3 regions of the Streptomyces sp. NPDC053513 genome follow, and region 2 is predicted to be linked to each of the others. Evidence: riboswitches for the same ligand, from Rfam matches in the RefSeq annotation. Region 2 holds a riboswitch; each other region holds the start of a gene.
The links. Region 2 has a riboswitch for cobalamin ahead of ACIGW4_RS26190 (ABC transporter substrate-binding protein). Riboswitches for the same ligand answer to the same signal wherever they lie in the genome.
Positions count from the first base shown of each region.

Region 1: linked by a shared signal. The riboswitch ahead of ACIGW4_RS07555 (energy-coupling factor ABC transporter permease) and the one ahead of ACIGW4_RS26190 (ABC transporter substrate-binding protein) in region 2 are both predicted to bind cobalamin.
Region 3: linked by a shared signal. The riboswitch ahead of cobN (cobaltochelatase subunit CobN) and the one ahead of ACIGW4_RS26190 (ABC transporter substrate-binding protein) in region 2 are both predicted to bind cobalamin.

Region 1 covers NZ_JBITXP010000003.1:445,038-449,075, reverse strand. Annotated here, with positions in the region: gene dhaK (dihydroxyacetone kinase subunit DhaK) at 1-803, shown strand, start outside; gene dhaL (dihydroxyacetone kinase subunit DhaL) at 830-1,450, shown strand; gene ACIGW4_RS07560 (PTS-dependent dihydroxyacetone kinase phosphotransferase subunit DhaM) at 1,447-1,872, shown strand; cobalamin riboswitch at 1,923-2,159, shown strand; gene ACIGW4_RS07555 (energy-coupling factor ABC transporter permease) at 2,188-2,886, shown strand; gene ACIGW4_RS07550 (energy-coupling factor ABC transporter substrate-binding protein) at 2,883-3,506, shown strand; gene cbiQ (cobalt ECF transporter T component CbiQ) at 3,512-4,038, shown strand, end outside.
Region 2 covers NZ_JBITXP010000017.1:76,207-80,244, forward strand. Annotated here, with positions in the region: gene tsaD (tRNA (adenosine(37)-N6)-threonylcarbamoyltransferase complex transferase subunit TsaD) at 381-1,451, opposite strand; cobalamin riboswitch at 1,659-1,863, shown strand; gene ACIGW4_RS26190 (ABC transporter substrate-binding protein) at 1,931-2,977, shown strand; gene ACIGW4_RS26195 (FecCD family ABC transporter permease) at 3,118-4,038, shown strand, end outside.
Region 3 covers NZ_JBITXP010000002.1:382,299-386,336, reverse strand. Annotated here, with positions in the region: gene cobN (cobaltochelatase subunit CobN) at 1-1,602, opposite strand, end outside; cobalamin riboswitch at 1,643-1,778, opposite strand; gene ACIGW4_RS04965 (cobalamin biosynthesis protein CobG) at 1,858-3,177, shown strand; gene ACIGW4_RS04960 (precorrin-8X methylmutase) at 3,174-3,836, shown strand; gene cobJ (precorrin-3B C(17)-methyltransferase) at 3,833-4,038, shown strand, end outside.

The sequences.
Region 1 (4,038 bases), on a different contig from region 2:
TGGGCCCCGGGATGCTGGCCGCCGCGTGTCCGGGCGAGGTGTTCACCTCGCCCGTGCCCGACCAGATGGTGCGGGCCGCCGCCGCGGTCGACAGCGGCGCCGGGGTGCTGTTCGTCGTCAAGAACTACACCGGTGACGTGCTGAACTTCGAGATGGCCGCGGAGCTCGCCGAGGACGAGGGCATCCAGGTCGCCAAGGTCCTCGTCGACGACGACGTGGCGGTGACGGACAGCCTGTACACGGCGGGCCGGCGCGGCACCGGCGGCACGCTGTTCGTGGAGAAGATCGCGGGCGCGGCGGCCGAGGAGGGCGCCCCGCTGGAGCGGGTGGAGTCGATCGCCCGGCGGGTGAACGAGCGGTGCCGCTCCTTCGGGGTGGCCCTGAGCGCCTGTACGACCCCCGCCAAGGGCAGCCCGACCTTCGACCTCCCGGAAGGGGAGCTGGAGTTGGGGATCGGCATCCACGGCGAGCCCGGCCGGGAGCGGCGGCCCATGATGACCTCGCGGGAGATCGCGGACTTCGCCGTCGACGCCGTCGTGGAGGACCTGCGCCCGTCCGGGCCGGTGATCGCCCTGGTGAACGGGATGGGCGCGACGCCGCTCCTGGAGCTGTACGGGTTCAACGCCGAGGTGCAGCGGGTGCTCGCCGAGCGGAGGGTCCCGGTGGCCCGGACGCTGGTCGGGAACTACGTGACCTCGCTCGACATGGCGGGGTGCTCGGTGACCCTGTGCGAGGTCGACGAGGAGCTGCTGCGCCTGTGGGACGCGCCGGTGCGGACGCCCGCGCTGCGCTGGGGCCGGTGAGCCCCGGGATGGGAGTGGGGAGCGGAATGACGGAGACCCTGGACGCCGGGTTCCTGGTGCGCTGGCTGGCCGCGGTGGCCGAGGACGTCGACCGGGAGGCGGACCGGCTCACCGAGCTGGATTCGGCCATCGGCGACGCCGATCACGGCGTCAATCTCAAGCGGGGGTTCGCCGCCGTGACGGAGGCCCTGGCGAAGGAGCCGCCAGCGAGTCCGGGCGCGGTGCTCGTCACCGCCGGACGACAGCTCATCTCCACCGTCGGCGGCGCTTCGGGACCGCTGTACGGGACGCTGCTGCGGCGCGCCGGGAAGGCCCTGGGCGAGGACGCGGAGGTCACCCGGGAGCGGCTGGCGGAGGCGCTCGGCGCCGGTGTGAGCGCCGTGTCGCAGCTGGGCGGTGCCCAGCCGGGCGACAAGACGATGCTGGACGCGCTCGTGCCGGGAGTGGAAGGGCTGCGGAGCTCGTACGAGGCGGCCCGCGCCGCCGCCGAGGAGGGCGCCCTCGCGACCGTGCCCCTCCAGGCCCGCAAGGGCAGGGCCAGTTACCTCGGGGAGCGGTCGGTCGGGCACCAGGATCCGGGGGCGACGTCGTCGGCGCTGCTCTTCGCCGCCCTCGCCGGGACCGCGCGGGCGGAGGAGGCGCGATGAGCCCCGTGGCCGGAGGCGCGGCGACGCCCGTCGGCATCGTGCTCGTCTCGCACAGCGCGGCGGTCGCGACGGCGGTCGCCGAACTGGCCCGTGGCCTCGCGGGCGGCGGCGACCTCGCGCCGGTCCTGCCGGCGGGCGGGACGCCGGACGGTGGCCTCGGGACGAGTTCCGAGCTGATCTGCGAGGCCGCGAAGGCCGTCGACCGGGGGGCCGGGGTCGCGCTCCTCGTCGACCTGGGCAGCGCGGTCCTCACCGTGAAGGCGCTGCTCGCCGAGGGCGACGAACTGCCCGGGGGCTCCCGCCTGGTGGACGCGCCGTTCGTCGAGGGCGCGGTGGCCGCGCTGGTGACGGCGAGCGCCGGCGGGGACCTCGACGCGGTGGCGGCGGCGGCCTCGGAGGCGTACGCCTACCGCAAGGAGTGACCGCGGGGACCGAGTGCGCGGAGTGACCGGAGGGACGCGTCGCGTGGTGGCCGTGTTGTGATCCAGCAGGTCAACCCACTAGTGTCGCAGGGCCTTGGTGTACGGGAAACCGGTGCAGTACCGGTGCGGCCCTCGCCACTGTGATCGGGAGGTCCGGCTCCACCCCCGGGGGGGGAACACCCCGGGGAAGCCACTGGACCGTCGTGGGAGACCGCGGCGGTGTGGGAAGGCGGAGTCGGGCCGCATGACCGTCAGCCAGGAGACCGGCCAGGGTGCGTTGTCCATCCACGAGGTGCTGGAGAGGGTCTCCCGATCATGCATATAGCCGAGGGGTACCTGCCCCCTGCGCACGCCGCCGCCTGGGGCGTCGCGGCCGCTCCGTTCGTCGTCCACGGGGTGCGCGCGCTGACCCGCGAGGTGCGGTCGAACCCCGAATCCACTCTGCTGCTCGGCGCCTCCGGTGCCTTCACCTTCGTCCTGTCGGCGCTCAAGTTGCCTTCGGTCACCGGCAGCTGTTCGCATCCGACCGGTACGGGGCTCGGCGCGATCCTGTTCCGGCCGCCGATCATGGCGGTCCTCGGGACGATCACCCTGCTCTTCCAGGCCCTGCTGCTCGCGCACGGCGGGCTGACCACGCTCGGCGCGAACGCCTTCTCCATGGCGATCGTCGGACCCTGGGCGGGGTACGGGACGTACCGGCTGCTGCGGCGGTTCGGCGCGCCCCTGATGGTGGCCGTCTTCTTCGGCGCGTTCGTCGCCGACCTGTCCACGTACTGCGTGACCAGCGTGCAGCTGGCCCTGGCGTTCCCCGACCCCGGCAGCGGCGTGCCCGGCGCGCTGGCCAAGTTCGGCGGGATCTTCGCCGTGACGCAGATTCCGCTGGCGGTGAGCGAGGGCCTGCTCACGGTGCTCGTGATGCGGCTGCTCACCCAGTCCAGCAAGGGCGAGCTGACGCGCCTCGGCGTCCTCGGCCGGCCGCGGTCGGAGCGGCCCGAGGAGGTGGCCGCGCGATGAGCCGGAACGCGAAGGTCAACACGCTGCTGCTGCTCCTCGTCGCCGCGCTCGCGGTCCTGCCGCTCGCGCTGGGCCTCGGCGACCACAAGGAGCAGCCGTTCAGCGGGTCCGACAGCGAGGCGGAGACCGCGATCACGGAGCTCCAGCCGGACTACGAGCCGTGGTTCAGCCCGCTGTACGAGCCGCCGTCCGGCGAGATCGAGTCGGCGCTCTTCGCCCTCCAGGCGGCGATCGGCGCCGGTGTCCTGGCGTACTACTTCGGCCTGCGACGCGGTCGCCGCCAGGGCGCGGCCCGCGCCGAGGCCGCCGCAGCCGCCGAGGCGGCGAAGACGGCTGAGACGGCGGGGGCGGCCGAGGCGAAGGACGCGGCGGGAGGCGGTCCCGGCTCCGGCACCGCGAGCGGCGGGCCGGGGGCCGCTGCCGCGAGCGCCCGTGCCGGATCCGGTGCCGCGGACCCCGGTGCCCCGCGTGCCGGGTCAGGAGCCGGCGCGGCCGGCGCCGGCGCGGGATCCCGTGCCCGGGCCGCCGGCCCCGGTGCGCCGGGTCCCGGGGCCGGCGGTGGGGCGGAGGCCCCCGGGGGCGGTGACGGTTCCGTTCCGTTCGACGGTACGGGCGCGTAGCGCCGATGCTGCCGATCGACGCGGCGGCGCACAGCAGTCGCTGGCGCCGCCGCCATCCCGTGGAGAAGGCCGCCCTCGGCTTCGGCCTGACGCTGTGCGCCGTGTCCCTGCCGCCGTGGCCGGGTGCCGTGCTCGTGGCGGCGGCCACGCTCGCGGTGCTGCTCGGTCCGGCCGGGGTGCCGGGCCGTCAGCTGTGGCGGGCGTTCCGCATCCCGCTCGGCTTCTGTGTCACGGGGGCCGTTCCGCTGCTCTTCGAGGTGGGCGGCACGCGCGGGCTCGTGGCCCTCGCGCCCGACGGCCCCGCGCACGCGGGCGAGCTGCTCCTCCGGACCGCCTCGGCCTCGCTGGGGGTGCTGCTCTTCGCCTTCACGACACCGGTGTCCGACGTGCTGCCCCGGCTCGTCCGGGCGGGCGTCCCGGCGCCCGTGGTGGACGTGGCGCTCGTGATGTACCGGATCATCTTCCTGCTGCTCGACTCACTGGCGAAGATCCGGCAGGCCCAGGCGGCCCGGCTCGGGCACACCACCCGGGC
Region 2 (4,038 bases):
GATCCGCTCTGCGGGCCGCGCCCCGCCATGCCCTCCAGGAGGCCGCGGGGCATGCGATCCGGAGGGCGTCAGGAGCGGTCGTGTCTCAACGAGTCCCTGACGCCTTCGGCGCGGCGGCGGATGCTCGTCACCTTCTCCCGGATCCTGGCTCTCACCTCGTCCGTTCTTCCCTCGGCCTCCAGACGCTCGTGCCCGGTGGCCTTTCCGACGATCACTTTGCACCTCGCCTTGGCCTTGTCCAGGGCGCCATACCTTCTCATGGTGGTCCCTTCGTCGGATCGAGGTGTCAGGATCCACGCTAGGTTCGAGCAGGCCGTCGTGCCTGTCGGCGCCCCGTCCGTCCCTCACGAGGCGAGGCGGCGTACGGACGACCGCGGCCGTCAGGCGGCCCGGGCCGAGGGTGCCGGCAGCGGGGTCAGGGAGGCGTACTCCAGCGGCGCCGACGGGTCGATCGACACGTCGAGAGGTGCGGGCTCCGCGCCGGAGCGTACGAGGAGGTCGCCGACGGCCGCGATCATGGCGCCGTTGTCGGTGCACAGGGTCATCGGCGGCACGCGCAGCTCGATGCCGGCCGCGGCGCACCGCTGCTCGGCCAGTCCCCGGACGCGCGAGTTGGCCGCGACGCCTCCGACGACGATCAGCGTCTTCACGTCGTACGCCTTGCAGGCGGCCAGCGCCTTGCGGGTCAGCACGTCGGCGACGGCCTCCTGGAGGGCGGCGGCCCCGTCGGCCACCGGCGGCTCCTCACCACGCAGCCGGTGCTTCTCGACCCAGCGGGCGGCCGCGGTCTTGAGGCCGGAGAAGGAGAAGGCGTACGGGTCGTCGCCGGGGCGGGTCAGCGGGCGCGGGAAGTCCACGGCGCGCGGGTCGCCTTCGCGGGCCGCCCGGTCGATCGCGGGCCCGCCCGGGTACGGGAGCCCGAGGATGCGGGCGACCTTGTCGAAGCACTCGCCGGCCGCGTCGTCGAGCGTGTCGCCGAGGTGCAGGATCGGCTCGCGGACCAGGTCCCGTACGAGGAGCAGGGAGGTGTGGCCGCCGGAGACGATCAGCACCACGCAGGGGGTGGGCAGGGGACCGTGCTCCAGGGTGTCGGCGGCGACGTGTCCGGCGAGGTGGTGCACCCCGTACAGCGGCACCCCTGCGGCGTAGGCGAGGGTCTTGGCTCCGGCGAGGCCGACCTGGAGGGCTCCGGAGAGACCGGGGCCAGTGGTGACGGCGACGGCGTCGAGCTGCCCCGGCCGCAGTCCTGCCCGGTCGAGGGCCTCGCGCACGACCGGGTCGAACGACTGGAGGTGCGCCCTGGCCGCGATCTCCGGCACGACGCCGCCGAAGCGGGCGTGCTCGTCCATGCTCGACGCCACGACGTGCGCGAGCAGCTTCCCGTCCTGGACGATCCCGGCGCCGGTCTCGTCGCACGAGGACTCGATCCCGAGCACCACTGGTCCGCTCATCGACCCGTCTCCTTTTGCCTATAGATAGCACCTGCAATATATGTGCAACAAGGAAGGGGCGTGTACCCGCCGAGTCGCGCGTCGGCCACGGACCCGCTCGGGCGGGTGGGGACGCCTCGGCCGGGTGGGGCACGACGGTGCCGGTGCTCCGGTCGCCCGCCTGGACCTCCTTCCGGCACACGGCCCGCCGGCCCCAAGATCGGCCTGTGGTAATTTGCCCGGGCCAGTCGCACCCCCGCACGTATCGACACGATATGGGCGCGGGTCAGGGAATCCGGTGGGAATCCGGAGCTGACGCGCAGCGGTGAGGGTGACGGGCGGAGCATCGGCCACTGGGTCCCGAGGGGCCCGGGAAGGCGCTCCGTCCGGACGACCCCGAGTCCGAAGACCTGCTGGCGACCCGGACGGCGCGTGCCGCCGTCCGGGAAGCACCGTACGACAGGCTCCGCGCATGAGCCGTGACGCAGAGGACTCCTCCCGTGCCCCTCGCCCGCCGCCTCCGCTCCGCCGTGCCGCTCGTGGCCGGTGCCGTTCTCGTCGCCGGCTGCGGCGACGGCACCGGCACCACGACGGCTTCACCCGAGGCGAAAGAGGCGGGCCCCGGTCATCCGGTCCGTCTCGACAACTGCGGACAGCGGGTCGAGGTCGACCGCACTCCCCGCCGTGCCGTCGCCCTCGACCAGGGATCGGCCGAGATCCTGCTCTCCCTCGGCCTGGCCGACCGCATGGTGGGCACCGCCACCTGGACCGATCCGGTGCTCAAGGGACTGGAGAAGGCGAACGCGGGCGTGCCACGGCTGGCCGACCGCTACCCGTCCTTCGAGAAGGTCCTCGACACCGAACCGGACTTCGTCAGCGCCTCCTTCCTCTACACCCTCGGCAAGGGCGGCGTGGCCCCCCGGGAGCAGTTCGCGAAACTCGGCGTCCCCACCTACCTCTCCCCCACCGACTGCGTCGGCAAGGACAACAGCGGCGACGGCGACGGCGTGCGGACGAAGCCGCTGACCATGGACACCGTGTACGGGGAGATCCGCGACCTCGCGCGGGTGTTCGGCGTGCCGGAGCGCGGCGAGAAGCTCGTCGGCGAACTCCGCGCCCGGGTCGAGAAGGCCACGGTCGGGGCGGACTTCGGCGACGCGTCCGTCCTCTACTGGTTCTCCGACTCCCAGGGCCCGTACATGGCCGGCTGCTGCGGCGCCCCGGGCATCGTCAGCGGGGCACTCGGCGTGAAGAACGTCTTCGACGACACGAAGGAGGAGTGGCCGCAGATCAACTGGGAGACCGTCGCCGACCGCGATCCCGACGTGCTCGTGATCGCCGACCTGACCCGCAGGGCGCAGTCGGCCGAGAGCGCCGCGAAGAAGATCGAGTTCCTGGAGTCCCACCCGGTCACCCGGAACATGACCGCGGTGAGGAACAAGCGGTACGTGATCCTCAGCGGGCAGGCCATGAACCCGACCATCCGCACCGTCGAGGGCATCGAGAAGGTCGCCGCCGCGCTGAAGACGTACGGTCTCGCGAGGTGACCCGCTCCGTACGGTCTCGCGAGGCGGCCCGCCCGGAACCCGAGGCGGTGGTCCCGTCGAGCCGAAGCGCCGCCGACCGATCGGCGGCGGTGGGTCCGCCGAGCCGAAGCACCGCCGACCGACCGGCGGCGGGTCCTTCCGTGCGAGCTGCCGTCCGCTCCTCCCGGGCGCTCACGCCGGTCGCCGCGGCGGGTGGGGTCGTCCTGCTGTGCGTCTCGATCGCGCTCGCCGTCACCATCGGCCCGGCCGACCTCCGCGTCTCGGACTCCTGGTCCGTGGTGGTCTCCCACCTCGGCGGGGGCCCGTCCGGCCTGAGCGCGATCCGCGACGGCATCGTCTGGGACCTGCGGCTGCCCCGCACGCTCCTCGCGGCCGTGTGCGGAGCCGGACTCGCGGTCTGCGGCACGGTCCTGCAGTCCCTGCTGCGCAACCCGCTCGCCGACCCGTTCGTCCTCGGCGTCTCCTCCGGCGCCTCGACCGGGGCGGTGGCCGTCGTCGTCCTCGGCGCGGGCGGGGGCCTGCTGTCCGTCACCGGGGGCGCCTTCCTCGGCGCGCTCTGCTCCTTCGCCCTGGTCCTGGTCCTCAGCCACACGCTGGGCGGGTCGACCGACCGCGTCGTCCTGGCCGGGGTGGCGGCGATGCAGCTCTTCTCCGCCCTCACCTCCTTCGTGGTGATGACCGCCGCCGACGCCGAGACCACCCGGGGCGTCCTCTTCTGGCTGCTCGGCTCCCTCGCCGGGGCCGGGTGGACGGACGCCGGGGTCTGCGCCGCCGTCCTCGCCGTCGGACTCGTGGTCTGCGGCGGACACGCCCGTACGCTGGACGCCTTCGCGTTCGGCGAGGACGCGGCGGCGACGCTCGGCGTCTCCGTGGCGCGGACCCGCCTCGTCCTCCTCTCGGTCACCGCCCTGCTGACCGCGGTCCTGGTCTCCTCCGCCGGCGCGATCGGCTTCGTCGGACTGGTCCTGCCGCACGCGATCCGGGCCCTCGTGGGCCCCGGCCACGCCCGGCTGCTGCCGCTGAGCGCACTGGCCGGGGCGGTCTTCCTGGTGTGGGCCGAC
Region 3 (4,038 bases), on a different contig from region 2:
CTTGCCGGGCAGCCACTCCAGGTTGCCGTGCTTGCCGAGGTGGACCATGGCGTCGGCGCCGAAGCCGCCGTCCTCGGCGCGGGCGGCGATCCAGCGGTAGGCGGCCAGGTAGTGGTGGGACGGCGGGAGATCGGGGTCGTGGTAGATCGCGATCGGGTTCTCGCCGAAGCCGCGCGGCGGCTGGATGAGGATCAGGAGGTTCCCGCGCCGCAGGGCGGCGAGGACGATGTCGCCCTCCGGGTTGCGGGAGCGGTCGAGGAACATCTCGCCGGGCGCGGGGCCCCAGTGCTCCTCCACCTGCTCGCGGAGTTCGGCGGGCAGCGTCGCGTACCAGCGCTTGTAGTCGGCGGCCGGGATGCGGACCGGGTTCTTCGCGAGCTGCTCCTCGGTCAGCCAGTCCTGGTCGTGGCCGCCGGCCTCGATGAGGGCGTAGATCAGCTCGTCGCCGTCGCCGGAGACCAGGCCGGGGAGGTCTTCGACGGGCCCGAAGTCGTAGCCCTCGGCGATCAGACGGCGCAGGAGCGCGACGGCGGAGGCGGGGGTGTCGAGGCCGACGGCGTTGCCGATGCGGGAGTGCTTCGTCGGGTACGCGGAGAGGACGAGCGCCAGCTTCTTCTCGGCGTTCGGGATGTGGCGGAGCCGGGCGTGCCGGACGGCGATCCCGGCGACGCGGGCCGCGCGCTCGGCGTCGGCGACGTACGCGGGCAGACCGTCCTCGTCGATCTCCTTGAAGGAGAAGGGGACGGTGATGAGCCGGCCGTCGAACTCGGGCACGGCGACCTGGCTGGCGGCGTCCAGCGGGGAGAGGCCCTCGTCGTTCTCCTCCCACGCGGACCGCGAACCGGTCAGGCACAGGGCCTGGAGGATCGGCACGTCGAGCGCGGCGAGCGCGCCCGCGTCCCAGGCCTCCTCGTCGCCGCCGGCCTGGGCCTCGGCGGGCTTGGTGCCGCCGGCGGCGAGGACGGTGGTGACGATCGCGTCGGCCGTACGGAGGCGGTCGAGCAGCTCCGGCTCCGGGGCGCGCAGGGACGCCACGTACAGCGGGAGGGCCCGGGCGCCGGCGTCCTCGATCGCCCCGCAGAGGGCGTCGACGAAGGCGGTGTTCCCGCTCATGTGGTGGGCGCGGTAGTAGAGCACGGCGACGGTCGGGCCGGTCGCGTCGGCCCCGGGGGTCCGCTCCAGGGGGCCCCAGGTGGGGGCGGCGGCCGGGGTGTCGAAGCCGTGGCCGGTGAGCAGGACGGTGTCGGAGAGGAAGCGGGCCAGCTGCTCCAGGTTGGCCGGGCCGCCGTGCGCCAGATAGGCGTGGGCCTCGGTGGCGACGCCGATCGGGACGGTGGAGGCCTCCATGAGCTGGGCGTCGGGGGCCTGCTCGCCGCTGAGGACGACGACCGGCTTTCCGGCGGCGAGGACCGTGTCCAGGCCCTCCTGCCAGGAGCGGACGCCGCCGAGGAGGCGGACGACGACCAGGTCGGCGCCGTCGAGGAGGGCCGGGAGGTCGGCGAGGGGGAGGCGGGCGGGGTTGGCGAAGCGGTACTCCACCGGACCTCCGGCCGCGCGGGCGCTGAGCAGGTCGGTGTCGGAGTGCGACAGCAGCAGGAGCATGGCGAGCTCAGGCCCTTCCTCGGGGTTGTCCGCGCCCCGGGTGGTCGTGTGGACGGCGGGAGTTCCTGACTCACCGCCCCCGAACGGACGGGGGCAGCTCACAGTGGCGGGACCGCGCCGGATTCTCACCGGGCTTCCTCCCCGGGGTCCTGGGACCCCATGCCGATCTGCATCCTAGATCGTGCCGTCTCCGGGCCGGGGGGAACCGGGGAGTCGGCCGGATCACACCCGGTGGTCAGCCGGTTCCCCGTGGGTATGCTCGCCGCCATGCCGCCCACCCCACCCCCGACGCCCGAACCGGGCGAAGCTCGCATACGGGACCGTGGCGACGCCTGCCCCGGGGCGCTGCGCCTGCACCCCGCCGACGACGGCCGCCTCGCCCGACTGCGCCTGCCCGCAGGCAGGTTGACGGCGCGTCAGGCCGATCTCCTGGCCCATGCCGCCGAGTCCCTCGGCGACGGGCGGATCAGCATCACCTCGCGCGGCAACGCGGAGCTGCGCGGTCTCGGCGAGGGCTGCGGGGCGGACCTGGCGGCTCTCCTGGCCGGGGCCGGCCTGCTGCCCTCCCCCACCCACGAGCGCGTCCGCAACATCGTGGCCTCGCCCGGCGCGGGACTCGACGGACTCGGCCACGCGGACGTGCAGTTGTGGGCGCGGGCCCTGGACGCCGCCCTGTGCGCCGAGCCCCGGGCCGCGTCCCTTTCGGGACGTTTCCTGTTCGTCCTCGACGACGGACGCGGGGACGTCGCCGGACTCGGCGGCGATGTGAGCTTGATCGCAGGACCGGAGGGATCGGTCCTGCTGCGGCTCGGCCCGGAGGCCTTCCGCCTCGCCGCCGAAGACGACGACACCGCCGACGGCGACACCGCAGCCGACACCGCCGTCGTCCCCGCGTCCGCCGGCGTCCCCGCGACCGCCGTCGCCGTACGGGCCGCCCTCACCGCCGCCCTCGCGTTCCTCGACGCCGCCGAGGCCGCCGGAAACGGGGCCTGGCGGCCGCGCGAACTGCCCGACGGGCACGTTCCCGACTGGGCCGGGGCCCTCGCGCGGGCCGGGATCACGGCGGAGCCCGTACCCGTACCGCCGCTTCCCGCCTCCCCGCCGCCCGCGCCCGGACCGCTCGGCGAGCGCGCCCTGCACGTCCTCGCCCCCCTCGGCCGGCTGACCGCGGCGCAGCTGCGGGCCCTGGCCGACGGCGCCGACGAGCTGCGGTTCACGCCCTGGCGCGGAGTGGTCGCCGTCGGGGCCCGCGCCGACCGGCTGCCCGACCTGGAGGCGCACGGCCTGGTCACCCGGCCCGACCTGCCCTCCGTCGGGGTCAGCGCCTGCACCGGGAGGCCCGGCTGCGCCAAGTCCCTCGCCGACGTCAGGACCGACGCCCTCGCCGCACCCGCGGGGCCGCTGCCCGTGCACTTCTCCGGGTGCGAGCGCCGCTGCGGGCACCCGCACGGCACCTGGGTCGACGTCCTCGCCACCGGCGACGACACCTACCTGGTGGACGGCGTCCCCACCCCCCGTACCTCCCTGCCCGAAGCAGTGACCACGGCCCGCAGCCTGCCGACCCACACGAGATGAGCGAGAGCAACAGGATGTTCGACTACGAGAAGGACGGGACGGAGATCTACCGCCGGTCCTTTGCCACGATCCGCGCCGAGGCGGACCTCGCGGGCCTGCCCGCCGACGTCGCCCAGGTGGCGGTCCGGATGATCCACGCCTGCGGCATGACCGACCTCGTGCAGGACATCGCGTACTCGCCGCAGGTCGTCGCGAACGCCCGCGCCGCCCTCCGCGACGGCGCGCCCATCCTCTGCGACGCGCAGATGGTGGCCAGCGGCGTCACCCGCAAGCGGCTGCCCGCCGACAACGAGGTGCTCTGCGCCCTCTCCGACCCGGCCGTGCCGGGCCTCGCCGCCGAGCTGGGCACCACCCGCTCCGCCGCCGCGCTCGAACTGTGGCGGGACCGCCTCGAAGGCTCCGTCGTCGCCATCGGCAACGCCCCGACCGCCCTCTTCCACCTCCTGGAGATGATCGCGAAGGGCGCGGGGAAGCCCGCCGCCGTCCTCGGCATCCCGGTCGGCTTCATCGGCGCCGCCGAGTCGAAGGACGCGCTCGCCGAGAACACCCTCGGCCTCGACTACCTGGTCGTACGGGGCCGGCGCGGCGGCAGCGCGATGACGGCCGCCGCGATCAACGCCCTCGCCCACGAAGCGGAGATCCAGGAGATCCAGGCATGACCACCGTGACGCCCGGCAAGCTGTACGGCGTGGGCCTCGGCCCCGGCGACCCGAACCTGATGACCGTCGCCGCCGTGAAGGCGATCGCCGAGGCCGACGTCATCGCCTACCACTCGGCCCGCCACGGCCGCTCGATAGCCCGCTCCATCGCCGCCGAGCACATCCGCGAGGACCACGTCGAGGAGCGGCTGATGTACCCGCT